DNA from 3 places in the Nonomuraea insulae genome. Region 2 is predicted to be linked to each of the others. Evidence: riboswitches for the same ligand, from Rfam matches in the RefSeq annotation. Region 2 holds a riboswitch; each other region holds the start of a gene.

Region 1 (9,779 bases), on a different contig from region 2:
TTTGCAGCGCCATGACCTTGAGCTTACGTCACGACGTCAGAAGCCCTGCCCGCACCAGGGCTTGGGGCTCCACGACATGGCGGTGGCGAGCCTGCGTACGGCGCCGGGGTTGTGCTCGCCCAGCAGGCCCGCCTCGAACTGCTCGCCGAGCATGCCGTCCCCCATGTACGCCGACCCGAGCGCGGTCACCGGCAGCGTCATGTCCGGCTGCTCCTCCACCGGTTTGCACTCGGCGCCCGACAGGTCGGCGGTCAGGCGCCAGCGGCGGGCGTTCCACGGGCAGACGTCGTCCTCGACCTCGATCACCACGTCCACGGGCGCCGAGTAGGCCCTGGAGGTCAGCGCCCTGTCGACCTCGACCAGGCGTACCCACAGCTCGTCACCCCAGCCCGCGCGGAGCTGGCGCTGGTCGGCCAGCAGCGCGATCAGCGGGTCGTCCGCCGGCCTGCCGCACTCGACCTTGGCGACCAGGTCGCGGTCCAGCACGCTGCGCCAGAGCAGGGCGTAGGCGGCGGGGTCGGACGCCTCCAGCTCGTACAGCTTCAGGGTCCCGTCGGGAACGCCGTCGTCGTCCCAGGAGGACTTGATGCGGAACAGGGCGTAGCCGCGCACGCCGGTGTCGTCCTCGGCCAGGATCGAGCGCAGCGGCCCGGATCCGCGCTGGTCGAACTCCTCGTCGGCCAGCAGGTTGTTCCAGGTCTGGGGATTGCGCTCGTATCGGCCGGGGCGGCGCGTGACGACGGAGGCGAACAACTGCTCCATCTCGGGGCGAACGTCGGCGGGCTTGGCGACCCTGAGCCGGAGCGACGGGTCCTGGGGCGCGTCGCGGACGAACTCCGACCGGTTCTTGTCGATGCGGAACGACAGCTCGCTCGCGGCCCTGCCGTAGCCGAACCTGCCGTAGATGAGGGCCTCGGAGGCGTAGAGGGCGGCGACGGGCTCGCCGCGCTCGCGTACGTCGCTGAGCTGCCTGCGCATCAGCGAGGAGAGCACGCCGCGGCGGCGATGGGAGGGCAGGACGCTGACGGCGGTGACGCCGGCTACGGGGAGCTGGGCGCCGGGGACCGTCATCGTGAAGCTGAAGACGGAGGTGACTCCGGCGATCTGCTCGCCGTCGAAGGCGGCGAGCGTGCGGTCGAACTCGGTCTCCGCTTTCCACCGCTCGAATTGGGTGGGGTGTGGCGTCCAGCCGAACGCCTCTTCAAGCACCCGGCCGAAGGCCGGCCACTCGGACTCGTCAATCGGACGGATCGGATACGTCATCCGTCCAAGGTAGGAGCGGGCAAAGGGGGACGGCCACCCAATATACGTGCTTAATGATCAAGGCGTTGGTCAAGTGGGCTGCCCAAACACGGGTCAGACCGATACAGTCAGGCGCATCATGAGTTCCCGTCAGGCGCCGCTGATCCCGCCACGGGTCCGTGCGGCCCTGGTGCGGGTGCCATTTCTCGTGCCTGTCGTCCGCTTCGTCCGGCGGGTTCTGCTGGCCCGCGACCGTAATCTGCTCAGCACCCTGATCGTGCTGGCGCTCGTCATCGGGTTCCTCGCGGCCGAGGTCTCGACCGAGTGGTTCTCGCCCTCGCTGCTCATCCTCGTCACCCTCGTCGGCGGGCTCCAGCTCCGGCTGCGCAGCCTGGTCAAGCTGCTCGTGGGGGTCGGGGTCGCGCTCGGCTACATCGCGGCGACGCTGGGCGTGGGGCGGGTCGGCCTGGGGCTGACCGTGACGATCGTGTTCACCACCGTGCTCGCCGTGCTCATGGCCCGCACCAGGGGCAAGCTCGGCGTCCAGGGGCTGCGCGGCGACGCGATGCTGCTGGAGCTGCGTGACCGGCTCAGGAGCCAGGGCGAGCTGCCCTCGCTGCCCAAGGACTGGGGCGGCAAGGTGGTGCTCAAGCAGGCGGGCGGGTCGTCGTTCGGCGGCGACTTCCTGGTGTCCATGCGCGACGGCAACTCCGTCGAGATCGCCCTGGTCGACGTGTCGGGCAAGGGCGTCGACGCGGGCACCAGGGCGCTGCTGCTGTCGGGCACGTTCGGCGGGCTGCTCGGCTCGGTCGGCGACTTCCTGCCCGCGTGCAACTCCTACCTGCACAGGCAGCGGGGCGACGAGGGGTTCGTGACCGCCGTGCATGTGCGCCTCGACCTGGAGACGGGCGACTACACGATCACCTCGGCCGGGCATCCGCCGGTGGTGAAGTTCGACGCGGGCACCGGCAACTGGCAGGTCGCCACGGCCAAGGGCGTCGTGCTCGGCGTGGTGCCCGACCTGCACTGCGAGCCCGACAGCGGCACCCTGCGCAAGGGCGACGCGCTGCTGCTCTACACCGACGGGCTGATCGAGCAGCCGGGCCGCGACATCGACGCCGGCCTCGACCGGCTGCTCGGCGAAGCGGAGCGGCTGCTGCCCTCCGGGTTCCGCGACGGCGCCAGGGCGCTGGTCAACGCGATGGCCTCAGGGCACAACGACGACTGCGCGCTCGTGCTCATCTGGCGCCCGTGACCTTTTACACGGGCCGGCCGTGATGGTGCTCACTGGCACCGGGCTCCGCCCGGCTGGGATCCTCTAGGAGTCCGGACCCCGGCGGAGCGGCGCGGCTCCACCGGGGTCCCGTCACAGTCCCTTACAACCAGCCGCTGTCACTGGCGATGCGCACGGCATCCAGCCGGTTGCGCGCCCCGGTCTTGCACATGATGCGCGACAGGTGGTTGCGTACGGTGCCGACCGACAGGAAGAGCTCGTCGGCGATCTCCGTCGAACGCGCCCCGCCCGCCGCGACCCTCAGCACGTCGAGCTCCCGCCTGGTCAGCGGATTGCTCGCGCACTGCAGCGCCGCCACGGCCAGCTCCGCCTCGATGGCCCGCCGCCCCGCCGCGACCTGCCGCACCCCCTCGGCCAGCCGCTCGGCGGGCACGCACAGGCTCATGAACCCCAGCGCGGGACCGGCCAGCGCCTCGCGCACCTGCGCCGGATTGGGCGCGGCCGACAGGATCAGCACCCCGCACCGGGGCACGTGCTCGGCCAGCAGGGCGGTCACCGGCGGGCCCGGCAGGTCGAGATCGGCCACGGCCACGTCGGCCTTCGCGGACAGCGCCGCGTGCATCACCTCTTCTGCGTGTCCCGCCTCGGCGACGACCCGCAGGTCAGGTTCGGCTCCGAGGGTGGCCAGCAGGCCACGGCGCACCAACGGCAGGTGCTCGGCGATCAGTATGCGGATCAAGACGTCCCCCTCCGTCGTCACCCAGAGTGATCGTTGTATCGCAGACTGTCAATGCTCATCAAAAGCGGTAAGCCGTGCGGTGTGGCGAGTTCGACTACTCTGGGGCTGTCGGACCTTTCGTCTGTCGTGTCGTCCCGCCCTGTCGCCTGCTTGGAGCACGCCTCGATGAACTGGCTCTACGTCGTGGGGATCATTCTCTTCCTTCTGGGGTTGATGGTCTCCATCGCGCTGCACGAGGTTGGCCACCTGGTGCCGGCCAAGCTGTTCGGGGTCAGAGTGACCCAGTACATGGTGGGCTTCGGCTCGACAGCGTGGTCCCGGCGCAGGGGCGAGACCGAATACGGCATCAAGTGGATCCCGCTCGGCGGCTACATCCGCATGATCGGCATGCTGCCGCCCCGGCCCGGCGACGAGCCGGGCAAGCTCAGGAGCACCGCGACGGGCCCGTGGCAGGGCCTGATCGAGTCGGCCCGCGACGCCGCCCAGGAAGAGGTGCGGCCGGGCGACGACGACAAGGTCTTCTACCGCAAGAAGTGGTGGCAGAAGGTCATCATCATGTCCGGCGGCCCGGCGATGAACTTCGTGCTCGCCTTCATCTTCTTCAGCATCCTGCTGGTCGGCATCGGCCTGCCCGCCTGGGCCCCGATCGTCTCGCCCGAGACCAACACGTGCGTGATCCCGATCTCGGAGCAGCGCGCGGCCTGCAAGTCCACCGACAAGCCCACACCCGCCGCCCAGGCCGGCATGAAGCCGGGCGACCACCTGGTCTCCTTCGGCGGCAAGAAGATCGGCTCCTGGGACGACGCGACCCGCCTGATCCGCTCCCACGGCCCCGGCCCGGTGCAGGTCGGCATCGTCCGCGACGACAAGCCCATGACGCTCAGCGTCACCCTCATCGCCCAGGACCGCCCCAACCTCGAGGACCCGGCGAAGATCGACAAGAACGTCGGCTTCCTCGGCGTGCTGCCCACCGAGGTCATGGAGAAGCAGAACATCGGCCAGGTCATCGGCTACATGGGCGAGCTGTCCGGCCGGGTGGCGAGCTCGCTGGTCAACCTGCCCAACAAAATGGTGGGGATCTGGAACGCGGCCTTCTCCGGCCAGGAACGTGACCCGGAGGGCCCGGTCGGCGTGGTCGGGGCGGGCCGCATGGGCGGCGAGATCCTGGCCTCCGACCTGTCCAGCGAGAAGAAGATCGCCATCTTCGTCAACCTGCTGGCCGGCTTCAACCTGGCGATCGGCATGTTCAACCTCATCCCGCTGCTGCCGCTGGACGGCGGGCACATCGCCGGCGGCCTGTGGGAGGGCATCAAGCGGGCCTACGCCAAGGTGATGCGGCGGCCCGAGCCCCGTTACGTGGACATCGCCAAGGTGCTGCCTCTGACGTACGCGATCGCGATCGTGATGATGGTCATGGCCGGCCTGCTCGTCTACGCCGACCTGGTGAATCCGCTCAGACTGACGAACTGACGGCGCCCGCCGGCGGATCGCCCCGTTCCCGGCCCCTTGGCGGCGTCAGGCGGCGAAGCCTCCGTCGACGTTGATGGCCGAACCGGTGACGTAACGGCCGCCTTCGCCGGCGAGGTAGGCGACGGCGGCGGCGATGTCCTCGACGGTGCCGTAGCGGCCCAGCGCGGTCACGCCGCTGAACATCGGAGCCTGCGGGCCGTCGGCCGGGTTCGCGTGCGTGTCGATCGGGCCGGGGTGGATGACGGTGGCGGTGATGCCGCGCGGGCCGAGATCGCGGGCCAGGCCTTTGGTGAGGCCGGCCAGCGCGGACTTGCTCATCGCGAACAATGTCATCCCCGGCCCGGGAACGTGCTCGGCGACGCAGGTGCCGACGTTGATGAGGCGGCCCCCACGGTCCATGTGCCGCGCCGCCGCCTGGCAGGCCAGAAACGCCGCCCGCACGTTGACCGCCAGCACGTGGTCCACCTCTTGCGGCGTCACCTGGGCCAGATCCCCGACGGCGAAGGCGGCCGCATTGTTGACCAGGATGTCGATCCTGCCCAGCTCCGCCACGGTCTGCTCGACCGCCGCGGTGGCCGCGTGCGCGTCGGCGAAGTCCGCCTTGATCACGAGTGCCCGGGCGCCGCCGGCTTCGATCCGCCGGCCCACCGCCCGCGCCTCCTCGGCGGCGTTGACGTAGGTGATGGCCACCTCCGCCCCGTCCTGGGCCAGTCGCAGGGCGATCGCCGCCCCGATGCCCCGGCTGCCACCCGTCACCAACGCCACCTTGCCGGCCAGTTCGCTCACGTCCGCCTCATTTCTTTGTCGATCGGCAAAGAAATAAATAGCAGGATGCGTCCGAGCCGGTCAAGGGATATCTTGGTCAATCGACAAAGAAAGGTGGCGGACATGGCGGAACGGGGCAGGCCACGCGGCTTCGACCGGGACCTGGCACTACGCCAGGCAATGATCACGTTCTGGGAGCGCGGCTACGAGGGCACCTCGATGGCCGACCTCACCACCGCCATGGGCATCGCCTCGGCCAGCATCTATGCCGGCTTCGGCGCGAAGGAGCAGCTGTTCAGGGAGGCCGTCGAGCTGTACGGGGCGACGGAGGGCGCCAGGCCGCTGCACCTTCTGGAGACGGCCGGTACCGCGCGGGAGGGCGTCGCCCAGGCACTGCGCGCCAACGCCGACAGGTTCGCGGACCCCGCCACGCCGCCAGGCTGCATGGTGGTGCTGTCAGCGTTGACGGGCACGACCCAGAACGCCGGGTTGCGTGGCTTCCTCGCCGAACGCCGCGCACTCGTGCCGCACTCCTTCCGGCGACGACTGGAGCAGGGCATCAAGGATGGCGACGTGACCGCCGGCACGGATGTCGACGCCGTCGCCGACTTCTACGCCGCCGTCCTGCAAGGCATGGCCATCCATTCCCGCGATGGAGCCACCCGGGCGCGACTGGAGACGGTCATCGCCTGTGCCCTGGCGGCGTGGGACACCCTGACGTCCCCCGAAGCCGCCCCATGCTGATGGCGATTCAGTTCATCGAGATGTGCACGTGGTCGTAGTGGTTCTGGGTGATGCTGCCCCGGTCGGACATCGTGCGCCAGCCCGAGCCCAGGTTGATGCGCTGCTTCCAGATCACGTACTTGACGCCCAGCTTGTCCTTGTTCTTCAGCGCCCAGTCGGCGATCCGGTCGCCGAGGGCGTTGTGGTCGGAGCTGGGCGTCGTGCCGCCCGTGCTCATCATGAAGTCGCAGGCCCGCCCAAGAGGGTGCTCGCCGTCGGAGCCCGAGCGGAAGCAGCCCACGTCGTACGGCAGCGCGAAGTTCTTGCCCACCTCGGCCTTCATCAGCCGCGTACGTGAGGTGATGTTGTCCGAGCCCGACGGCAGTTGCGGCGCCCAGGAGCCGTCGGAGTTGCGGCCCGTCGCGTACGGCACCAGGTCCTCGAGCTTGTCCTGGATGTCCTTGATGACGTCCTCGGCGTCGTCGCGCTGCTCGTCCACCTCGGCCGCGTCCGACTTGACCTGGGCCGCCAGCGCGGTGGCCTCCTCGCTGGCCTTCTTCTTGTCGTCGCGGGCCCTGATCACGCCGTTCACGATGGCCTGCTGCTCGGCGGTGATCTGTTCGAGCAGGGCCGCGCTGCTGCCGTTCTGGGGGAGCATGAAGCCGCCGTTGTCCGGGAGCATGAAGGAGGGCAGCGAGGGGTCGGCGTTCTGGTAGCGCAGGCGGGCGATCTCGGCGACGCGCTGCTCGGCCGCGGTCAGCGCCTGCTCGGCGGCGGCCAGTTTGCCCTTGGCCGTCTCGACCCCCTGCTGCGCCTTGGCCAGGTCGACGCGCTTGAGGTTGTACTTCTCGATGAGCTTGTCGACCTTGGTGTTGAGCTGCTTGAGCTGGGCCCGGAGCTCCGACTCCGTCGGCTTGGGGGCGGCCGAGGCCGCGGTCGCCGGGAGGACGGCGAGGGCGCCGGCGGTGATGAGAGCGATGGCAAGAGCCGCGGGGGACGAAGCCGCCACGTAGGTGTTCCTCTCCCTCTGCCGGCCGGGTTAGCTGACGGGTTCGGGCATGGGAGGTGCTCCCTACCGCCGAAGCGGATTCACCCCAGGTGCGGTTTGGGTCCCCGGCTCCCGGGCGCCGCGCCCGGGATTAGGCGTGCAACGGCCGTTACGGCCGGTGCATAACGGGATATTAGTGGTAGATCACGAGTCATGCGACCTTAATTAGAAATCCATTAGTGATCTACCTGTGATCGAAGCATGCGTGCGGCCTCCTCAGGCGACACGTCGTTGACGAAGGCGCCCATCGCCGACTCCGAGCCCGCCAGGAACTTGAGCTTGTTGGCCGCCCGCCTGATGCTGAACAACTCCAGGTGCAGGTAGCCCAGCTCACGATCCTGCCGCACCGGCGCCTGGTGCCAGGCCGAGATGTACGGCATCACGACCCCGAACAGCCCGTCGAACGCCCGCAGCACCGACGTGTACAGAGGCGCGAACGCCGCCCGCTCCTCCTCGGTGAGCGCGGCCAGGTCGGGCGCCTGCCGGTGCGGATAGAGGTGCACCTCGAACGGCCAGCGCGCGGCGGCGGGCACGAAGGCCGTCCACAACTCGTTGGCGGCCACCACCCGCGTCCCCGCCTCCCGCTCGGCGGCCAGCACGTCGGCGAACAGGTTGCCCTTCGTATAGCGCCGGGCGGCGCCGAGTTGCAGCTTGGTCCTGGGCGTGACGTACGGGTAGGCGTAGATCTGGCCGTGCGGGTGGGCGAGCGTGATGCCGATCTCCTCGCCCCGGTTCTCGAAGCAGAACACCTGCTCCACGCCCTCGATCGCGGACATCTCGGCCGTGCGGTCGGCCCAGGCCTCCATGACCAGCTCCACCTGGGCGTTGGAGAGCTTGGAGAAGGAGGAGGAGTGATCAGAGGTGAAGCACACCACCTCACACCTCCCCACGCCCGGACGGACCTCACTCAGCCCACCCACAGCCTCATAAGTCCCAAAATTTCCGGAAAAAGAGGGGAAGCGGTTCTCGAACACGGCCACGTCGTAGTCGTACGCCGGGATCTCTGTCGACCGCTCCTCCGACGACGGGCACAACGGGCACTCGGCCGCGCCGCCGGTCGGCAGGAACGTCCGCGTCTGCCGATGCCCGGCGATCGCGATCCACTCCTCCGTCAGCGGGTCGTAGCGCAACTCGGAGGCCACGGGCCGGCCTTCGAGAGGCCGCCGGTCGATCACGCTCCTGTCGGCGTCGTCGCGCCGGTCGAAGTAGATCAGCTCTCGGCCGTCGGCCAGATGGGTGATGGTGCGCTTCAAGGCGAGCCCTCCGCGATGATCAGTTCTACGGCCCGTTCGGCCAGCTCCGTGCGTGCTTCCTCGGGCAGCCCCGCGTCGCTGATGACCACGTGGGCCTCGCTCAGCTCCGCGATCGTGCTGATGCCGACGGTGTTCCACTTGGTGTGGTCGGCGGGGACGACCAGCCGGTGCGCGGCCGCCACGAGCTCCCTGTCGGTCTCGGACTCCAGCAGGTTGGGCGTGGTGAACCCGGCCCGCACGCTCATCCCGTGCACGCCGAGGAAGAGCGTGTCCACGTGCAGGCGGCGGATCGCGGCCACGGCGACCGGGCCCACCAGGGCGTCGGACGGAGTGCGTACGCCGCCGGTCAGCACGACCGTGCGGTCGGTGCGCGGGTTGCGGTGGAAGACCTCGGCGACCGGGATCGAGTTGGTGATCACGGTCAGCTCGGGCACGCCGATCAGGTGGTGGGCCAGCGCCCACGTGGTGGTCCCCGCCGACAGCGCCACGGCCGTTCCCGGCCGTACGAGTGTGGCCGCGTGCCGCGCGATGGCCGCCTTCTCCTGCTGCTGGCGGGCGGACTTGGCGGTGAAGCCCGGCTCCTCGGTCGAGCCGGGGCCGAGCGCGGTCGCGCCGCCGTGCACCTTCTCCAGCAGCCCGCGTTCGGCCAGCACCTCAAGGTCGCGGCGGATGGTCATGTCGGAGACGCCGAGCTCGCGTACGAGGTCGGCCACCCGGACGCCGCCGTTGCTGCGCACGCGTTCGAGGATCGTCTGTTGCCGCTGCTGTGCGAGCACGTCCGTTCCTTCCAACAGATTCCACCAAATTATGACACGGAATTGTTGGGGAATGTTAGTTCGCGGGGTTCGCTTGCGCTGGTCAGCGTGGGCGAGAGAAGTTGGGGGCTCATGCCGTACCGATCATCGGAGGCGAGCTTATGGCCAGGCGCGCGCGCAAGGGCAAGGCACGCAAGAAGAAGAAGGCGAACCACGGCAAGCGTCCCACGGCGCGATGACGAGCGGGTGACCGCCCGCCGTGGCGGTCACCCCGGCCGCAACACCGCGGGCCGATCCGGGTGGTCGGCCCGAATCACGACGTCGGCCGTCTCCTGGGGCCGCGCCTCACGCTCATACCGCTCGTACGCGGGCAACCGCCACCGCTCCTCCTCCGGGGTGCCCCGCTCCAGCGCCCCGGGTGACAACCACACGTGCGCGCTCACCTCGAACGCCAGCCCCCGCCCCAGCAGCAACGTCCCGTCCACCAGGACCACCCCGCCCGGCGGCAGCTCCACGTACGGCATCCGGTACGCCCGATCGATCCCGCTGT
Region 2 (9,779 bases):
CCAGCGAGCGCAGCTCGCGCCGTGTGGCCTTCAGGGGCCGCAGGCCCGCGCGGGGCACGACGGCCGTCTTCGGGCCGAGGAGCCCGGCGTGGTGGGCCTCGACGGCGCACAGCATCTGGAGCGGGGACTCCACCCAGGCCGACGCCTGTTCGACCACTCCTTGCCCTCCCAGCGAAGTGATGGCCCGTTCACGACCGCTTCAAGCTAGCCCCACCGGCTTAAGCGCTCAGAAACGCGGCGTGAACAATGGAGGGTATGAACTCGCTCATGCTCAACACCGACGGTGTGCAGATCCCGCAGCTCGGATACGGCGTCTGGCAGATCCCGGCCGACGAGGCCGAGCAGGCGGTCGCGACCGCTTTCAAGACGGGCTACCGGCACGTCGACACCGCCGCCGCCTACGGCAACGAGGAGGGCGTGGGGCGGGCCGTGCGCGCGAGCGGGCTGCCGCGCGAGAAGGTGTTCGTGACCACGAAGTTGTGGAACGCCGACCACTCCCGCGCCGAGGCGGCCTTCGACGAGTGCCTGGCGCGCCTGGGGCTCGACCACGTAGATCTTTTCCTCATCCACTGGCCGGTGCCGCGGCAGGACAGGTACGTGCAGGCGTGGAAGGCGATGGAGAAGATCTACCGTGACGGGCGGGCCAGGGCCATCGGCACGTCCAACTTCACGGTCGCCAACCTCACCCGGCTCATGGAGGAGACCGACATCACCCCGGCCATCAACCAGATCGAGTTGCACCCGTACCTGCAGCAGCGGGAGCTGCGGGCCTTCCACGAGGCCAACGGCATCCTCACCGAGGCGTGGGGCCCGCTCGGGCAGGGCAAGGGGCTGCTTGAGGACCCGGCGCTGACGGTGCTGTCGGAGAAGTACGGCAAGACTCCGGCGCAGATCGTGCTGCGCTGGCACCTGCAGCTCGGCAACGTGGTCATCCCGAAGTCCGTCACGCCCGCGCGGATCGCCGAGAACGTCGACGTCTTCCACTTCATCCTCGACTCCGAGGACATGGCGGCCATCGGGGCGATGAACAAGGGGCGGCGTCTGGGGGCGGACCCGGAGACGTTCAATGTGACCTGAGTGACGGAGGTGAATGGGGTGAATAACCCCATTCATTTACCCGCCCTATACGATCTCGGGCGTGCGAGATTTTACGTGGGGAATCGCGGCGACCGGTGGCATCGCGCGGACCGTGGGCGCGGCCATCGTGGCGGAGCCCGGGATGCGGGTGGCCGCCGTCGGTTCGCGGGATCTGGCCAGGGCTCAGGCCCTGGCCTCGACGTTGGGCGCGGAGTCGGCGTACGGCTCCTACGAGCGGTTGTGCGCCGACCCGGCCGTGGACGCCGTCTACGTGGCCACGCCGCACGCGCAGCACCTGGCCGTGGCCGAGGCGGCCATCGCCGCGGGTAAAGCCGTGCTCTGCGAGAAACCGCTGGCCGCGACCGTGGACGACGCGGAGAAGATGGTACGCCTGGCGCGCGAGGCACGGGTGTTCCTGATGGAGGCCATGTGGATGAGGTTCAACCCCCTCGTCCGGCGGATCGCGGGCGACCCGCGCTTCGGCGAGATCCGCTCCGTGCAGGCGAGTTTCGGCTTCGCCTCCCCCTATGACCCCGCCCATCGGCTGTGGGCGCCGGAGCTGGGCGGGGGCGCTTTGCTGGACCTGGGGATCTACCCGTTCGGGCTGGCCCAGATGCTCCTGGGCATGCCCTCCGACCTGCGGATGACCGGGTCCCTGGCCCCCAACGGGGTGGACGCGGAGGCGGCCGGCGTATTGCTCTATCCCGGCGGAAGGCACGCTCTCGTGGCGACCTCGTTGCTGGGGAATTACCCCAACCTGGCCAGTGTTGTAGGTACTCAGATGCGGGCGGACATCCCGGCGCCTTTCTGGGCGCCCCAGCGGATCGTCCTCACGGGACCCTCGATGGACCCGGAAGAGCACGTACTCGATCCGGCGGACAACGGATACGCCGGAGAGCTCCGCGAAGTCCGCGCCGCCACGGCCGAAGGCAGGACCGAATCCTCGATCATGCCTCTTGACGAATCCCTTGCCATGATGGGGCTTCTGGCCGACGCGCGGAGGCAACTCGCCTAGCCGCACTTTATGGATTTGTAATCCTCTTGCCTCATGTATTACCTTATGAGGCATCTTGAGGCATACGTCCGGTTTGTCCGGCTATGTCTGACCATCGCACGAAAGATCGCAGGATTGCGACCGCTGAATCCGCCTTCGGGCGGAACCGGGGACCCATGTCCTTTGGGGTGAATCGGCACTCCGGTGCCGTAGGGCAGCTTCCACGCCCGAACCCGTCAGCTAACCCGGTAAGCGGCATGGAAGCAAGGAGTACCCCCTCGATGGCCAAGCACCGAATCACCGCTGCCACGAAGACCGGTATCGCCCGCGCCCTCCTCGGCGCGAGCGTCCTCGCCTCGGCCCTCGGCGCCAACGCCGTGACGGCCAGCGCGGACACCGCCACCGGAGTCGCCGCGGCCACCGCCGCCAGGCACCCGGCCGCCGCTATCGCCGCCCACCAGGACGGCGCCAAGACCAACGAGACCAAGGTCAACGTCACCGCCGACCAGGTCCTCTCCCTGGCCAAGTCCCAGGTGGGCACCTCGGAGAACTCCAGCGGCGGCGGCACCAAGTACCAGCAGTGGTACGCCGACTCACGGCGCGCCGCAGAGACCGTCGCCCGCGACGGCGGCAGCCGCGCCGACTACCTGAACGCCGCCTGGTGCTCGATGTTCGTCTCCTGGGTCGGCGAGCAGACCGGCGCCCGCCCGCAGGTCGGCTGGGACGCCTACACCGTCGCCCACGCCAAGTGGTTCGCCGCCAACCACCGCTTCGGCAACGAGGCCAAGCCCGGCGCCGTGGTCTTCTTCTCCTGGAGCGGCAGCAAGTCCCTCAACGACATCAACCACGTCGGGTTCGTCGTCAAGGACAACCACAACGGCACCATCTCCACGGTCGAGGGCAACACGGGCGACGGCACGGTCGCGGAGCGCGTCCGTCCGACGTCGCAGGTCGTCGGCTACGGCTACCCGCAGTACGCCGCCTGACGGACTCTTCACCGGCACGATCGAGCGCGCGTCCCCCGCACGGGGGGCGCGCGCTCGCGCGTTTCCCCGCCCGATCAAGACCCCTCGCTCTGACCCTTCACCTGCTCCGGCAGCCCGGTGTTGGGGATGCCGAACCTGCGCGCGTACTGATCGTTGAGTTCCGCCCAGCCGAAGGCGGTCGCCGCGGCGCCGCGGATCGGCGGGATCGGATGACCTTCGAGCAGCTTCTCGGCCACGTCGAGGCACAGGTGCCAACCCGCCGCGACCTTCGGGATCCACTCGCGGTCGTTGACGGTGTGCCGCAACGTCAGCCGGGCGCCGGCGTCGGTGGCCGCCAGCTCCCAGCGCAGCAGGTCGGTGCCGAGGGTGTACTCCAGCAGCGTCGGCGGTTCTGCGCGGACGACCTCGGCCTCCATGTCCACGGGCTTGTCGTCGTCGATCATCGTGATCGTGACGCCGCCCGCCTTGGAGAGATCGCGGTCGGCCGTGTACGGCGCCCACGCGGCGAGTTGTTCCGGCTCGGTCAGCGCGGCCCACACCTTCTCGGGCGGGTGGCGCAGGTCGCGGGTGAAGACCAGGGTCCAGCGATCCTCCGTCGCCTCGCAGCCGACCTGGCCGAGCGGGCTCGGGCGGTATGCGTCGTCGGTCATGACTACTCCAGGTTGTCGAGATGACGCTCGAGAGCGTCGAGATGCCGGTCCCAGAGGGCGCGGTACGGCTGAAGCCAGTCGTCGAGCGCCCGGAAGGGACCCGCGTGAATGCGGTAGATCCGCCGCTGAGCCTCCGTGCGGCAGGTGACGAAACCGGCTTCCCTGAGCACCTTCAGCTGCTTGGAAACCGTGGGCTGGCTGACGTCGAGCGCCTCCACCAGCTCGTTCACGCTGCTCTCGGCCGTCAGGAGCCGGTCGAGAATCCGGCGCCGGGTCGGTTCGGAGAGCACGGAGAACGTATCGACGGACATGCCTTTATATTCCTAGAAGGGCATATTCCTGTCAAGGCATATACGCCGATTCACCCCAGGAAGAACTCCGCCAGCGCGCCCGCGACCCGTACCGGATCGTTCTCCATGGGAATGTGACCCGCCCCCGCGACGCGGACGAGCCGGGTGTCCGGCATCTCGGCGGCGAACCGCTCGGCGTGCCGCACCTCCTGGAAGGTGTCCTCCTCGCCCCAGACCAGCAGCTTGGGCGTCGCGCCGGCCCTGAGCGCGGGCACCAGATCCAGCGTGTAACGGCTGTCGGCGGCGCCCGCGAGTGCCATCCAGGACCGGCAGACACGCGGGTCGTTCCAGGGGCCCAGGTAGTCGGCCAGCTCCTCCTCCGAAGCCGGGCGGGCCAGCGCCGTGGTGACGGCCGTACGGCGGGCGGCCAGCACGTCCTCCACCGTCGTCGCGGCGACTACGGCGGGGTCCCGGTAGCGGGCCACCCCCGGCACCGGCCAGGAGTCGTAGGTGACCGAGTTGACCAGCGCCAGCCGGCCCACCTTCGCCACACCCCCGGCCAGCAGGTGCTGGGCGATCGCACCGCCGATGTCGTGCCCGGCCACGGCCACCGGCTCCGCCACCCTCAGCGCCGCCGCGAACCGCGCCACCCACCCCGCCAGCGCCGGGACGGCCGCCGTCTCCGGCGTCAGCTCCCCCTCCGAGCGCCCCAGGCCGGGCAGATCGACCGCGACCGGCCGCAGCCCGGCCGCGGCCAGCAGATCCATCACCGGCGCCCACACCCGGCTCCAGTACGTGCCGTGCAGCAGCAACACCACCGGCCCGCGCTCCCCCGCCGCCAGATAACTGGCCCGCAGACCGTCGACCTCGATCGTCTTTCGCGTCGTCATGGCATAACCATCGGGTTCTGGCCAGGGGGAGGTCAAATACCAACTAAGGTATGTCGCTATGACATTGGCGCAGCTCAGAGTGCTCGTCGCGGTCGCCGATCACGGCGGCTTCACCACCGCCGCCGACCACGTCGGCATGTCCCAGCCCGCCGTCAGCCGCGCCATCGCCACCCTGGAACGCGAACTGGGAGCGGCCCTGTTCGTACGCCACCGCGACGGCATCGCCCTCACCGAGGCCGGCGACCGAGCCCTCGCCCGGGCCCGCGAGACGCTGCGCCACTTCGACCTCATCCGCGCCGACGTGGCCGCCGCCAACGGCCAGATCACCGGCGAACTGCGCCTGGCCAGCCTGCCCAGCGCCACCGGCACGCTCGTCGCCAGACTGCTGCGCGCCTTCACTGACCACTACCCCCAGGTCCGGGTGCGCCTGTTCGAAGGCGTCGACGACGACATCCGCGCCTGGCTGCACCGCGGCGCCGCCGAGGTCGGCGTGGTCACCCTCCCCGCCCCCGGCCTGCACACCGCCCACCTCAGCACCCATGACATGGTCGCCGTCATGCCGGCCGCACACCCCCTCGCCGCCCAGCCCGTCGTGCACCTGTCCGACCTGGCCGGGCGGCCGTTCATCCTGACCACCGCCGGCTGCCGGCCGCTGATCATGGGCGCGGCGCTGGCCGCGGGGGTGGGGCTGGACATCGCGTTCGAGGCCGGCGGGCCCGCCGCCATCCTGGAGATGGTCAGCGCCGGCCTGGGCGTCAGCATCGTGCCCACGCTCGGCCTGCCCGCCGACCTCGGCGCGGTGGTCACCCGGCCGCTGGAGCCTGCCATGAGCCGCTCACTGGCCCTGGCCGTCCCGTCGCTGGACGGGTGCGCGCCCACGGCGCGGGCGTTCCTGGACGAGCTGGCCGCCTTTACGTTGTAGATTCATACGCGTGTCAGCGGGAGATGAGCGTGGCCCATCGGTCCAAGGTGGACAGCGCCTCGTCGGCGGAGCGGTACTGCAGGGTGAACAGGCCGCGGTCGGCGCCCGCCTTGGCGTAGGCGTCGAGCCGGCCGGGCTCGGGCATCGGGCCACCCTCCGGGATCACGCCGAACAGCGTGATCGGCACCCGTCCCCGTCCGGCGTCGGCGGCCCTGGCGCGCAGCGTGGCGGCTCGCCGGGTGAGCTCCTCGACGTCCATCATGTCCACCTGGGGCAGCCACGCATCGCCGAAGTCCAGCACCCGGTCCTCCGTGCCCGGCCCGTTCCCGCCCACGAGCACGGGTGGGTGCGGCTTCTGCGCGGGCTTCGGCCAGGACCAGATCGGGTCGAAGTCCACGAACTCGCCGTGGTACTCGGCCTCGTCGGCGGTCCAGATCTCGCGCATGGCGCGGACCCGGTCGGCGAGCAGGGCCATCCGGGTACGCGGATCGGTGCCATGGTTGGCCATCTCCATGCGGTTCCACCCGCCGCCGACGCCGAACTGGAAGCGCCCGCCGCTCAGTTGGTCGAGGCTGGCCACCTCCTTCGCCGTGGTGATCGGATCCCGCTGGGCGACGAGGCAGACCGCGGTGCCCAGGGTCAGGGTGGTGGTCACCGCGGCGACCGCGGCCAGCGCGACGAACGGATCGACGGTCTCGGCATAACCCCGGGTCGAGGCGCCGGACGGGCGCCTGCTGTGCACCGGGATATGCGTGTGCTCCGTCCAGAACAGCGACTCGAATCCACGTTCCTCAACGGCCCGGCCGAGCTCTTGCGGGGTCAGACCGTTGCAATTGGAATAAACAGCGATGCCGATGTCCATCCGGCCATGATTACCGGCGGAACCGGACCGGTCAACGCGCCGGACGACTGTCAGGTTCTCCCCGTGACGGCGGGTTCCCGCGCCTGCTCACGTACGAACCAGGCCGCGGCGAAGGCGAGCACCCCCAGCAGCGCCGCCCCTGCCAGCACGCCCTGCAGCCCCCCGCTGACCGCCTCCCGCACGGCTTCGCGGGCAGGGCCGCTCAGCGTGGTCATCGATTCCGGCGTCAGCCCGTCGCCCGCCCCGGAGCCGAGGCCGGCCTCCACCCGGCTCCCGTAGACGGCGCCCAGGAGGGAGATGCCCACCGAGCCGCCGATCGTCCGCAGGAGCGTGACGGTCCCGCTGGCCGCGCCCATGTCGCGGTGCTCGGCGCTGGCCAGCGTGAGCAGGAGGCTGCTCTGCATGACCAGCCCGATCCCGACCCCCGCGACCGCCGAGAGCCCGGAGGCCAGGACCATGCCGGTGCCCACGTCGAGCACGGTCAGCGCGAGCACCCCCGCCACGAGCACGCCGCCGCCGAGGATCGGATACCTCCGGTAGCGGCCGTCGCGGCTGATGAGGCGACCGGCGACGAGCTGCGCCGCGAGCATGCCGAACATCAGCGGCAGCAGCAACATCCCGCTGCCGGTCGGGGTGGCGCCCAGGACGAACTGCATGTACTGCGGCAGGTACGCGGTCACGCCCATCATGACGGCCCCGACCAGGAAGCTGAGCACCTGGGCGAGGGTGAAGTTGCGGTCGGCGAAGAGCCGGGGCGGGATGATCGGCTCCTCGGCCCGCCGCTCGACCCGGACGAACGCGACCAGGCACACGACCGCCACCGCGCCCAGGGCCAGGATCTGGGGCGACGCCCACGCGTACGCGATGCCGCCCCAGCTCGCCAGGAGGGTCAGCGCCACGATGCCGGCGGTCAGCAGCGCGGCGCCGAGGTAGTCGATCCTGGCTCTGACCCGCTCCCCCGGCACCCGGATGCCGAACCCCACGATGAGCAGGGCGACGGCCCCGACCGGCACGTTGACGTAGAACGTCCACCGCCAGCTCAGCTCCTCGGTGAGCAGGCCGCCGAGCAGCGGGCCGCCGATGAAGGCGACCGGCATCATGGCCCCGATCATCGACTGCACCCTGCCGCTGTCGCGGGGCGGCACCAGCACGCCGATGATCGACAGCGCGCCGACCATCAGGCCGCCCGCGCCGAGCCCCTGTACGGCGCGGAAGGCGATGAGCTGGCCCATGTCCTGTGACAGGCCGGCCAGCATGGATCCGGCCAGGAAGATCACGATCGAGGTCATGAACGTGCCCTTGCGGCCGTAGAGGTCGCCGAGCTTGCCCCAGATCGGAGTGGTGGCGGCCGCGGCGAGCATGTACGCGGTCACGACCCAGGACAACTGGTTCAGCCCGCCCAGCTCGCCGGTGATCGTGGGCAGCGCGGTGCCCACGATCAGGCCGTCCAGCATGGCCAGGAACATGCCGAGCAGGAGCCCGGACATGCCCACGTAGAGAGACCTGCTCATGCTCTCAGGCCCCGTACGGGCGGGCGGTCCTGGCCTCGCGCAGGGCCTGACCCCACCAGGCGAGCTGGTCGAGCATCGCCTTGGCCACCGCGTCGCCACCGGGGCTCGTGCCGTCGGAGCCGATCTGGGCCCACGGCGCCTGCAGCCCGACGGCGTCCCGCATCGTCACGGCGTGCAGTTCGGCCATCACGAGCCGGAGCTGCTCGACCGCCCGCAGCCCGGCCGAGAAGCCGCCGTAGGCCACGAACCCGACCGGCTTGGCGTTCCACTCGCGGTTGTGCCAGTCGATGGCGTTCTTCAGCGAGGCGGGGAAGCTGCGGTTGTACTCGGGCGTGACGATCACGAACGCGTCCGCCGCCGCCAGCCTGGGCGACACGGCCGACAGCTGCTCCACGGCCTCCTGCGACTGCGGCGGGTCCCCGAGGACGGGGAACACGGTGGGCAGGGGTGTCTCGACCAGGTCGATCACGTCGGCCGTCATGTCGGCGCGCCGGTCGAGGTGGCCGCGGATCCAGCTCGCGACGGTGGGGCCGAAGCGGCCGTCCCTGGTGCTGCCGACGATCACGGCGACGCGCAAAGGGGTGTCCATGGGGACCTTCCTTCAGATGTGTACGACGTATTTACCGAAATACAACGTACACATCGCTGTGTACGCTGTCCACTGCTGATACGTTGTACACCTCGAAGGAGGGTGATCCATGGAGAAGGTCCCGTTGTGGGCCCGCCTCGAACGTCCCGAGCCGGCGCCCCGCCAGACCCTGTCACCGCAGCGGATCGCCACCGCGGCCGTCGCCGTCGCCGACGCGGAGGGGCTCGACGCCGTCACCATGCGCCGCCTGGCCACCGAGCTGGGCGTGGCGCCGATGGCCGCCTACCGATACGTGTCGGGCAAGGACGACCTGGTCGAGCTGATGGTCGACCACGTCTACGCCGAGCTGGAGCTGCCGCCCGCCACGACCGGCTGGCGCGAGACGCTGCGACTCGTCGCCGTGCGGACGCGCGAGCTGACGCTCGCCCATTTGTGGCTCGGCCAGCTCCCGCCGAGCGCCGTGCTCTCGCTCACCCCGAACCGCACAGCGGTCTCGGAACGCATGCTGAGCGCCGTGGCCGAGCTGGGTGTGGACCCCGACACCGCGATGGCCGTGGCCGCCAGCATCAGCTCCTACACGCTCGGCATGACCGGCCAGGAGATCGCGATGCGGCAGCTCATGGCCGGGCAGGGGTGGTCCGACGAGCGGGAGGTGTACACCAGCCTGGCGCCGCAGCTCACCTACCTGCTCGACACCGGCCGTTACCCGGCGTTCAAGCGCTACATCCACGAGGGCAGGTGCAAGAACGATCCGCAGTGGCAGTTCGAGACCGGTCTCGACTACGTTCTGGACGGCATCGCAGCCAGGCTCGGCGCGACATAGTTCGCGGAGCGTGTCGATCCTGGGCCGGGCCGTTCGACGCATGGGCGATGACGACGGTCAGACCGAAGGAGACGACACCGATGAAGTTCATGATCGTGGGCAAGGCCAACGCGGAGACCGAGGCCGGGGCGCTGCCCAGCCAGGAGCTCGTGGACGACATGATCGCCTACAACGAGTCGCTGGCC
Region 3 (9,779 bases), on a different contig from region 2:
GGGGACGTGGCGCGGTGGGACAGTGACCGGTGGGACGGTGACCGGTGGGACGGGGCCCGCTTCGAGCACCGTACGAACGCCACTGACCAGGGCAGGGCCGTGGCCAGGACGATCCTGGGCGATCCCCGGCCCCTGTCCGTCACGCCGTACTTCTGGAGCGACCAGTACGACGTCAAGCTCCAGGTCTACGGCACACCCGACGGCGCCGACGCCGAACTGACCGAAGGCGGGAACGGCGGCCGGTTCACGGCCCGTTACCTGCGCGGCGGCCGGGTGACGGCCGTGCTCGGCTGGAACAGCCCCCGCGAGGTCCTGCGCCGGCGTGAACTGCTCCTCACCGGCTGAGACTCCTCACGCCTGCGGGCGGGAGCTGCTCCTTTACTGGCTGAGGCGCCCCACGCCTGCGGGCGTAAGCTGCTCCTTACTGGCTGAGGCGCCTCACGGATGGGCCTGCGGGCCGCGGGCGGTCCCTGGGCTGAGGGGCGGCGCGCCGTCCTGGTAGCCGCTGGCCTGGACGCGGAACATGCGCGCGTACAGCCCGTCGGCCGCCATCAGCTCCTCATGGCCGCCCAGCTCCACGATCGTCCCATCCTCCAGCACCGCGATCACATCCGCCTCCCGCACCGCGCTGAGCCGGTGGGAGATCAGCAGGCTGGTCCGGTCGGTGCGGTAGCGGCGCATGCGCAGATGCACGTCGTGCTCGGCCTCAGGGTCCAGGCCCGAGCTGGGCTCGTCGAGGATCATGAAGTCGGCGTGTTCCCGGAGGAACGCCCTGGCCAGCGCCACCCGCTGCCACTGCCCGCCCGACAGCACCACCCCGGTCGACGGCCGCTTGGACGACTTGAGCGACAGGAAGAACATCCTGGTCAGGGCCGTGTCGTAGCCGTCGGGCAGCTCGGCGATGGTCTCGTCCACGCCGGCGTGGGCCGCGGCGGCGCGGATGCGGTCGAGGTCGTCCATCGCGGTCAGGTCGCCGACGGCGATGTTGTCGCGGGCGCTCATGTCGTAGGTCATGTGGTCCTGGAACACCACGCCGAGCCGGGTGCGCAACTCGGCCGGGTCCAGGTCGCGCAGGTCCACGCCGTCCCAGTGGATCGACCCGCGCACGGGGTCGTAGAAGCGGCACAGCAGCTTCGCCAGGGTGCTCTTGCCGGCGCCGTTGAGCCCGACGACGGCGATGGCCTGCCCGTACGGGAGGGTGAGCGTGATCCCGCGCAGCACCCAGGGCAGGTCGTCGGCGTAGCGGAACCACACGTCGCGCAGTTCGATGCCGGTGCCCAGCGGCCCGGCCGGGACGGGCGAGGCGGCCACGGGCAGGTCGGGCTCGGCGTGCACGACGTCGGCGTAGTGGCCGAACATCAGCAGCCACTGGTGGGTGCCCGCCAGGCCGTGGACCAGCGACGACATCCCACCCTGCAGCCCCGCCACGGCGGCGATGAACATCGACACGTCGCCGATCGTGATCGCGCCCGACCGGGCCGCGAGCACCGCCCACGCCAGCCCGCCGCCGGCGATGAGGGCGCCGAGCAGTTCGAGGCCGATCTGGATGGACAGTTCGCCGCGCTCCATGGTCCGCTCCGCGACGTTGGCGCTCTCGCGCTCGGCGAGCATGCGGCGGCGCAGGAACGCCCCCAGGCCGAACAGCCGGATCTCCTTGGCCGCCTCGACGCTGGTGAGCAGGTGGGAGTAGGAGAACTCGCGGCGCTGCGAGGGGGCGATGTCCAGCATCAGCTTGGCCCGCCGCCTGGCCAGCGCCACCTGCGCGACCAGCGCCGGGATGCCCGCGACCAGCACGACTCCGGCCATCACCGGGGAGATCACGACGACCGAGGTGATGAAGCCGCCGAGCGTCAGGACGGCCCTGCCCAGCTCGAAGGCGGTGCTGATGAGGGTTCTGGCCAGCTGGCCGCCCTGCGATGCGAGCCGTAGGCGGTCGAGGAAGGCCGGGGCCTCGAAGGGGGCGAGGCCGACGAAGCGCTCCATCGCGAGGTAGAGCCGGTCGAGGGCGTACAGGGAGACCTGCCTGCCCATCTGGGCCCCGACGTACGTGCCGACCTGCGGCAGCACGGCCATCGCGACGCCGACGGCCACCATGAGGACGAGCAGGACCGTCAGCTCGCCCACCGGGGCCCCGCGGACCAGGTCGTCGAGGATGAGTTTGGTGAGCCAGGCGACCGCGACGGGCAGTCCGGCCTGGACCAGGGTGACGCATGCGTGGCACACCGCCCGGACCGGGCCGGCGCGCCAGACTAAACCCGCGGCTTCTGCGGCACTGCGCCGCATCGAGCTCATGGCGCCAGGCTATGTCCGCGACGGCAGGCGACGGGAAGACGTGCGATGAGCGTCCGAAACGTCGCGGCTCCGTCCGGGTCGTTCCGAACGGTTACGCTGGAGCGCGCTCCGCCCGCCGGTAGTACTATCGCCGGCCGTAGTGGGCTTCGCCTACCGGTAGCACTATCACCGGCCCTAGTGGGCTTCGCCTGCCGGTAGCACCATCGCCGGCCCTAGCGGGCTTCGTCGCGCGGCTCGTCCGCTCCTCCGGCTAGAGCAGGGCGTGAAAGCGGGCGGCCACCTGCTCCCACGCCCATTCGCGGGCGACCCAGTCGCGGCCGCCCGCGCCCATCTTGCGCGCCTTCTCCGCGTCGGTCAGCAGTTCGACGATGGCCTGCGCCACCTCGCCGGCGTCCTCGCCGTTCACCACCAGCCCGGTCTCGCCGTGCCGCACCGCGTCGGGCGCGCCGCCGGACGCGCCCGCCACCACCGGCAGCCCGGTCGCGGACGCCTCCAGGAACACGATCCCGAGCCCCTCCACGTCCACCCCGTTCAGCCGGGTACGGCACGGCATCGCGAACACGTCGCCCGCCGCGTAGTAGCCGGGCAGGCTCGCCGCCGGCACCGTCCCGGCGAACCTGATCGACTCCCGCCCGCCCGCCAGCCGCTCCAGCGTCTTCCGGTACGGGCCGCCGCCCACCAGCAGCAGCACCGCGTCCGGCACCGAGCGCAGGACCTCGGGCCAGGCCGCGATGAGCTGGTCCTGGCCCTTGCGCGGCACCAGGCGCGACACGCACACGACCACCGGCCTGTCGGACAGGCCCAGGTCGGCCTTGAGATTCCGCGAGGGCGTGCGGGGGTGGAACTGCCCGACGTCCACGCCGGGCGCGAGCCGTACGAGCTTGCCGGCCGGGATGGCGGCGGCCAGCCGCTCGCGCGTGTACTCGCCCAGATACGTCACCACGTCGGCGTTCTCGCCGATCCTGCGCAACACCGCGCGGAAGCCCGGCGCGCTCGCCCACGACGCCTCGTGGCCGTGGGTGAGCATCACCACCCGCCGCGCGCCCGCCCGCCGCAGGCGCGGGGCGAGCAGGCCGAGCGGCGCCGCCGCGCCGAACACGACGGTGTGAGCGCCGTGCTCGGCCACCAGCCCGGCCGCCGTCCGCGCGACGGCTGGAGTGGGCAGCATGAGCCGCGTCGGATGCCGCACGATCCGGTACGGCTGCCGCCGGTCGAACTCCGCGCTGCCCGGCCAGGCGGGGGCGTACACCACCACGCCCGGCGTGCGCAGCGCGAGCCCGTGCACGAACGACTGGATGCCGCCCGGCCTGGGTGGGAAGTCGTTCGTGACGAACAGCACCTTGATCACGGCTCGGGGATGCCGTTCAGCTTGGCCCATGAGCGGGCCATGGCGATGCGCTCAGGGCTGGAAGGATGGGAGGCATAGAGCACATATTCCACCGCATCCGGCGACAAGTCGGAAATATTGGTTACGGCGAGCCGTTTCTGCATCGCGATGAACGTGCCCGGGTCCTTCGTGAGGTCGAGCGCGTGCACGTCGGCCCTGGCCTCGATGTGCCGGCTGATCAGGTTCTGGGCGGGGCCGATGATCAGTGAGCCGACGGTCATCAGGCCCATGATCGCGCCGACCGCCCGCGGATCGGTGATCGAGGTGACGCCCACGCGCCGTCGTAGCGGGTCGAACACGAGGAACAGCAGGATCGCGCCCAGCCCGGCGGCCAGGCCGCCGACGAGCGTGCCGTACAGGACGTCGTCATGCTTGGCGTGGCCCAGCTCATGCGCCACGACCAGCTCGACCTCCCGCGGCGGGGCCCGGAGCAGTGTGTCGTAGACGACGATGCGGCGGGTGGCGCCGAAGCCGGACACATACGCGTTGAGCGCCGTCGTCCGCCGTGAGGCGTCGGCCACCAGCACGTCCTCGACCGGCACCCCGTCGCGCTCGGCCATCTCCAGCAGGTTCGCGCGCAGCGAGCCCCGCGGCATCGAGGTGAAGTCGTTGAACATCGGCTCGAAGACCACGGGATACACGAACGAGGCCACGATCGTCAGCGCGAACGCGCCCAGCGAGGCGGGGATCCACCAGCGCCTGACCTTGCGGGCCAGCGCCACGAGGGCCAGCAGCATCACGCAGAGCAGGAACGCCTCCACGCCCAGGTTCTTCAGCCGGTCCCCCGCCCAGCCGGCCCAGTCCTGGGTGGACAGGCCGTAGTCCCGCATGATCGTCTCGAACCAGACACCCAGAGGCCACCTGACCAGCTCGACGATCGCGGTGATCACCACGACGCCGAGGATCACCCGCAGCCACCGCGGGCCCCTGAGCACCCCCAGCACCTTGGCCCCGAACGGGGTGGCGACCAGGAGCCCGGCGAAGATGATCGTGAGCGCCAGCGAGAGGTAGCTCGGCAGGCTCGTGGCCACGTCGAACGCCTCCGCCCTGGCGATCTGCGTGGCGCTGAAGTCGCGGGCCGGATCCGGCGGGCCGCCCGTCAGCACGTCCCACGGGGTGCTGAAGACGGCCACGGCCAGGATGGCCAGGCCGAGCAGCACCAGCGCGACGGCGGCCTGCCGTCTCGGCCCGCTTCTCCCCACGGGCGCCTCCCCATCGGGCTCCGTCGCACCCCGGCCGGACCGCGCCGCGGTGGCCGTTCCGCCCTCTTGAGGGTCGTCCGCGTCCAGTTGTTCGCTCATCCGCCTCCCCTTCACACGAGCTGATCCCGTACGCACTTCACACGAGCCGATCCCGTACGTACGCGCGCCACCTTTCCGTCAGCGTGGCGACGGAGAGTCCCAGGGAGGCGAGTGCCTTTTCGACGCCGGCCACCTGGGCTTCACGGTAGAGCCTCACCAGGGTCCCCTCACCGAACCGGTCAGCGAGGAAACGACACGCGAGCCACGCCTCCTGGTACGCACGCGCCAGCCGGCCCGGGTCCCGCCCGTCCGCCACGAAAGCCTCAGGGCCGGGCAAAGCGCTGGGCAAGCGTCCGGCCTGTATCTCGGCGGCGAGTTCGGCGGCGGCGCTCGCCAGGGGCAGCCCTGCGTCCCGGTAGCCGACATAGTCGGCGAATCCCTCGTAGAGCCAGACGGGGAGGTGGTCGGTACCGGCCGCGACATGGGTGAGCTCGTGGGTGAGGACGACGTCCTTCCCCGTGGAGGTGAGGGTGGCGAACGTCTCGGGCACGACGATCACGCGCCCGCCGTCGGCCAGCGCCGCCAGACCGTCGAGCCGGTCCGCGCGGGCCAGCCGGGCGGCCTCGCCTGCCGACTCCGGTACGACGATCAGGGCTCGTACGGGCCTGCCCAGCACCTGCGAGACGCGCAGCCCGGCCCTGTCGGCCCTGTCGGCCAGTTCGCCGAGTGAGCCCGCGCCGTGGCCCACGACGACGGAGCGCCGGCCGTGAGAGACGATCGTGGGGCCTCCTGGCCACAGGCCACGCAACTCCGGGGGGAGGGCGGGGATGCCGGGGGCGCTGGCGGGGGCGAAGGCGAGGAGCAGCAGGGCGGTCACCGCCGCGCGTCGGCTCACCTGCTCGGACACGCTGCCTGATGGTAGTCGGCCAATCCCGTGCCCGACATGCGCCAGCCTGCGCCCCACGGGCGAAACCTGCGCCCGACCTGCGCAAGTCTGTACCTGACGGGCGAAGCCCGCGCCCCACGGGCGAAATCTGCGCCCCACGGGCGAAATCTGCGCCCCACGGGCGAAGCCCGCGCCCCACGGGCGAAATCTGCGCCCGACCTGCGCAAGTCTGTACCTGACGGGCGAAGCCCGCGCCCCACGGGCGAAATCTGCGCCCCACGGGCGAAGCCTGCGCCCCACGGGCGAAATCTGCGCCTCACGGGCGGAGCCTGCGCCTCACATGCGAAAGCCCCGTCCGAACTCAGGAAAGTCTCCAGAGAATCCGGACGGGGCTTGTTCACATGCCGGGACGGACCGCGCCGACGAACGACGACCTGCGCCATCCGCCCAGCTTGTCTATGCGCACCCGTTCGCCTGTCCGCGGCGAATGGATCATCTTGCCCTTGCCGACGTACATGCCCACGTGGCCCAACCCGCTGAAGAACATCAGGTCACCTGGCTTCAGTTTGCGCCAGGAGATCTTGTGCCTGATACGGGCGAACTGGCTGCTCGCCACGCGCGGGAGTTTCACCCCGGCCCTCTTCCAGGCGAACTGGACGAGTCCGGAGCAGTCAAACGAACCAGGTCCTGTGCCCCCGTATCGATACGGGTCACCGATCTGATCCTTGGCCACGGCGACGGCCGTGCGGGCCTTCGATTTCTGCCGAGCGGCTTTGGCGGCCTTTCTCTGGGCCGTCGTGACCGACTTCGCCGAGGTCAGGGCGGTGGTAGCCGCCTTCACCGTCGTCGTGCCGGCCGATGCGCTCGTCGTCGCCGCTTGAGCCGTGGGGGCATGGAGGACGAGACCTCCGGCCGTCACGGTCATCGTGAGTGCAACGCCACTCAGGGCAAGGCGGGACAGGCGGGGGTTCTGCAGGGAGTTAGACAGGATTTCTCCTTGTGTCTTCCACGAACGCCTACCGGGTTAGCTGACGGATTCGGGCCTGGAAGTCGCCCTACGGCGCGATTGGCGCGCCGATTCACCCCTGATCCCTGGGGAAACATGGGATCGCTGGGTCCCCGGCTCCGTGCCTCCTGGCTGCACGGATTCGGCAGGTCGCAAGCCCCGATTTGTCTGCGATATGGGGATATCGGGAGCGACCGGCGGATATTTATCTGTCTCGCATCGGGAGGGACCGATGCCGGTTCGCAGCGACATGGCTTGTTCACCGCGACGACGCCAGAAGCTACGCCGAACGGTCAAGGATCGGCAAAGGGTGAACCCGGTTGTAAAGATCAGATAGTGGTGTCGGTCAAATGCCGAACCCCTGCTGGAGCACCAGGTTCCGTTATTGAAATGTGACCCTGCTCACACTTGGACACAGCGGCTGTTGTCAGGTCCCAATCATCACTCGCGCCCCAAACGTCACATCTGAAACGCGACCACCCGCGCCGGGGAGCGCTCTCGCGATCACATCGCGATGGCCTACGAGGTGACGTAGTAGTCACGAAGATGGTCGATTCCGGAGCTTCACGGAAGGGCTTTGACCTGCGCAAAAGCGCTTACACCCGACCAACCGGCATGACCGAAACCTTTGGTGACAAACAACACAGCCGTCCGGCAGCCGAAATCCCCGCCGGCAGAGACCGAAACGGCGGGCATGGCGGCGAACGCTTGAACCACGGAAGTCGGGCAACTCGGGCTCGCGTAACGGCGGCTCGCCACTGAATGGTCAGAGGGCGTTTCCTGGAGGGCCATCAGGCGGAGTGCGGCGGGTGGTTGGCCGTGGCAGCGCGTAAAGGATGGGGCTAAGACGTTTCCTGGAGGGCCGTCAGCGGAGTGCGGCGGGTGGCCGACCAGTCACGGCGTAAAGGATGGCGCCAAACGCGGGTCAGGGCGTTTCCTGGAGGGCCGTCAGGCGAAGTGCGGCGGGTTACCGGCCATGGCAGCGCGTAAAGGTGCGCGGGTCAGTCCTGGACGGCGGTCAGCCGGAGCGGTCGGTGGACAGGCCACCCACCGCAGTCGAACTAAGGGAGAAAAGTCACGGACGGATCGCGCCGACGAGACCGCCCCCGTAGGCGGACAGTTTTACGACCTTGACGACGTCGCCGGTCTGCGGCGCATGGACGATATTCCCATTGCCCGCATAAATGCTGACGTGTCCGAGCCCATTACTGAAAATCAGGTCCCCGGGCTGCAGGGCGTCCATGCTCACCTTGCGGCTGGCCCCCCAGGCCCACTGCGACCACGTCGTACGCGGCAGCGAGACCCCAGCCGCCGCCCAGGCCGCCTGCGTCAGCCCCGAGCAGTCGAAGCCGCCAGGACCCGTCCCGCCGAATATGTACGGCTTGCCCACCTGCGCGTAGGCGAACCGCAGCACCGCGGCCGCGTTCCCCGAGGCCGCGCCGGTGTATTTGAGGCCCACGCTGTTCGGGTTGCCGGCGTTGTAGGCCCCGAGCTTCTTCAGCAGTTTCTTCTGCTGCTCGACCAGCTTGAGGATGTCGGAGCGCTCCTTCTGGACGGAGTCCCGCTCCTTGTCGGCGCCCCGCAGGGCGTCCTGCGCCTTGTCGCGGTCGGCCTTCAGCCCCCGGTTCGCCTGGTTGAAGGCCGCCAGCTTCCGGGCCCGCTCCTGCTGCACCTGGCCGGCCACCGCCAGCCCCGTCAGCATGCCCTGGGGGTTCTGCGAGCCGAGGATGCCGGGCCAGGAGGTCACGTCCTCGCCGAGCTTGTAGCTGTCGACGGCCATGCCGATCACCTGAGCGCGCAGGTCCTCAACGGTCGCCAGCTTGCGCTTGTAGCTGTCGTTCAGCGTGGTGTAGGTGGACTTGGCCTTCTTGTAGCGCTCTGTCGCCGTGTTGTACCGGTCGACGACCTTGTCGGCCTTGTCGTTGAGCTTGTCGAGCTTGGCCTTGGCTTGGCCGAGAGTGGGTTTGGGATCGGCGACCGCCGCTCCCATCGGGATCAGCACCAGCCCGAACATGAGACCCGTGGCCACCGGCACCCGGCCAAACCTCACTGTATCGCCTCCATGGGATTACATCTGGGGCGAAATAGTACAGAAGTGGCGGGTGGGCCATGACCCAAACGCGGCAATTCGTAACCTACGCGCGACCCAACCGGCGCAGCAGCAAAGCCGACGGAACGGGTCTGGCTCCCATGCGCCTGACCGACTCGGCGACCTCGCGGTCCGACGACACCACGGCGATGGCCCGGCCGGGTGGCTCAGCGCGTACGAGCTGGCGGATGAGGTCGTCGGCGATCTCCCCCGGCGCGCTGAACAACACCCGCACCCCGCGCGGCGCCACCACCTGCACGGGGGCGTTGAGCTCGGCGCCGTCGAACACCACGGTCACCTCGACCCTGGTCTGCGCCACGAGCCCGCCGAGCCCGGTCATGAGACGCGTGCGCTGGTCGGCGAGCGTGTGGGTGCCGTAGCCGGTCTTGGTGACGTTGTAGCCGTCGATGATCAGGTGCACCTGGGGCAGCGCCAGGAGCTGGTCGAGCAGTTGCGGGTCGTCGTCGGCCAGGGCCCGCGCGGGCACCCCGCGCACTCCGGGTCGCTCGCCGGTGACCGCCGCGACCGAGTCGGCGGGTCGGCTGATCGTGGTGGGCAGGGCCAGCTCGCGGCGCAGCCCGGCCGAGGCGTCCTGCAGCGCGTCGAGCAGCACCCGGACGCGGGCGTCCTCGATGCTCCTGCCCTCGCGGGCGGCCCGGCGCGAGGCTTCGAGCTGTTTCTCCACGTCGGCCAGCCGCTCGCGCAGCCGCCGCAGCTCGGACTCGCCGGCGCTGCCCGCGACCGTGGCGGCCGTCCTGGCCTCCTCGGCGACGTGCTCCATCTCCTCGGAGCGCCGCGCCGCGGCCTTGGCCCGCTCACGGGCGTCGTGCAGCTTGCGGCGCAGGTCGGAGTTCTCCGCGCGGGCCGACTTGATCTGC

What was found. A riboswitch is a leader RNA that binds a small molecule or an ion and turns the genes downstream of it on or off. The one in region 2 is predicted to bind cyclic di-AMP.
Region 1: linked by a shared signal. The riboswitch ahead of ACFPZ3_RS17680 (coiled-coil domain-containing protein) and the one ahead of ACFPZ3_RS51190 (CHAP domain-containing protein) in region 2 are both predicted to bind cyclic di-AMP.
Region 3: linked by a shared signal. The riboswitch ahead of ACFPZ3_RS52275 (C40 family peptidase) and the one ahead of ACFPZ3_RS51190 (CHAP domain-containing protein) in region 2 are both predicted to bind cyclic di-AMP.

Annotation. Positions count from the first base shown of each region.
Region 1 covers NZ_JBHSPA010000023.1:17,192-26,970, reverse strand. Annotated here, with positions in the region: gene ACFPZ3_RS17715 (hypothetical protein) at 1-13, opposite strand, end outside; gene ACFPZ3_RS17710 (GNAT family N-acetyltransferase) at 37-1,263, opposite strand; gene ACFPZ3_RS17705 (PP2C family protein-serine/threonine phosphatase) at 1,382-2,497, shown strand; gene ACFPZ3_RS17700 (response regulator transcription factor) at 2,619-3,215, opposite strand; gene ACFPZ3_RS17695 (M50 family metallopeptidase) at 3,381-4,685, shown strand; gene ACFPZ3_RS17690 (SDR family NAD(P)-dependent oxidoreductase) at 4,731-5,471, opposite strand; gene ACFPZ3_RS17685 (TetR/AcrR family transcriptional regulator) at 5,574-6,194, shown strand; gene ACFPZ3_RS17680 (coiled-coil domain-containing protein) at 6,202-7,182, opposite strand; cyclic di-AMP (ydaO/yuaA leader) riboswitch at 7,188-7,329, opposite strand; gene galT (galactose-1-phosphate uridylyltransferase) at 7,398-8,474, opposite strand; gene ACFPZ3_RS17670 (DeoR/GlpR family DNA-binding transcription regulator) at 8,471-9,250, opposite strand; gene ACFPZ3_RS17665 (50S ribosomal protein bL37) at 9,391-9,468, shown strand; gene ACFPZ3_RS17660 (nucleoside/nucleotide kinase family protein) at 9,496-9,779, opposite strand, start outside.
Region 2 covers NZ_JBHSPA010000073.1:294,055-303,833, reverse strand. Annotated here, with positions in the region: gene ACFPZ3_RS51205 (hypothetical protein) at 1-157, opposite strand, end outside; gene ACFPZ3_RS51200 (aldo/keto reductase) at 256-1,077, shown strand; gene ACFPZ3_RS51195 (Gfo/Idh/MocA family protein) at 1,139-2,092, shown strand; cyclic di-AMP (ydaO/yuaA leader) riboswitch at 2,204-2,341, shown strand; gene ACFPZ3_RS51190 (CHAP domain-containing protein) at 2,353-3,057, shown strand; gene ACFPZ3_RS51185 (SRPBCC family protein) at 3,132-3,707, opposite strand; gene ACFPZ3_RS51180 (ArsR/SmtB family transcription factor) at 3,710-4,018, opposite strand; gene ACFPZ3_RS51175 (alpha/beta fold hydrolase) at 4,069-4,887, opposite strand; gene ACFPZ3_RS51170 (LysR family transcriptional regulator) at 4,946-5,809, shown strand; gene ACFPZ3_RS51165 (LLM class F420-dependent oxidoreductase) at 5,823-6,671, opposite strand; gene ACFPZ3_RS51160 (MDR family MFS transporter) at 6,722-8,182, opposite strand; gene ACFPZ3_RS51155 (NADPH-dependent FMN reductase) at 8,187-8,771, opposite strand; gene ACFPZ3_RS51150 (TetR/AcrR family transcriptional regulator) at 8,881-9,594, shown strand; gene ACFPZ3_RS51145 (YciI family protein) at 9,675-9,779, shown strand, end outside.
Region 3 covers NZ_JBHSPA010000080.1:31,793-41,571, forward strand. Annotated here, with positions in the region: gene ACFPZ3_RS52250 (NAD(P)/FAD-dependent oxidoreductase) at 1-345, shown strand, start outside; gene ACFPZ3_RS52255 (ABC transporter ATP-binding protein) at 439-2,292, opposite strand; gene ACFPZ3_RS52260 (glycosyltransferase family 4 protein) at 2,543-3,640, opposite strand; gene ACFPZ3_RS52265 (M48 family metallopeptidase) at 3,637-4,980, opposite strand; gene ACFPZ3_RS52270 (gluzincin family metallopeptidase) at 5,018-5,827, opposite strand; gene ACFPZ3_RS52275 (C40 family peptidase) at 6,204-6,731, opposite strand; cyclic di-AMP (ydaO/yuaA leader) riboswitch at 6,805-6,970, opposite strand; gene ACFPZ3_RS52280 (C40 family peptidase) at 7,888-8,862, opposite strand; gene ACFPZ3_RS52285 (NYN domain-containing protein) at 8,948-9,779, opposite strand, start outside.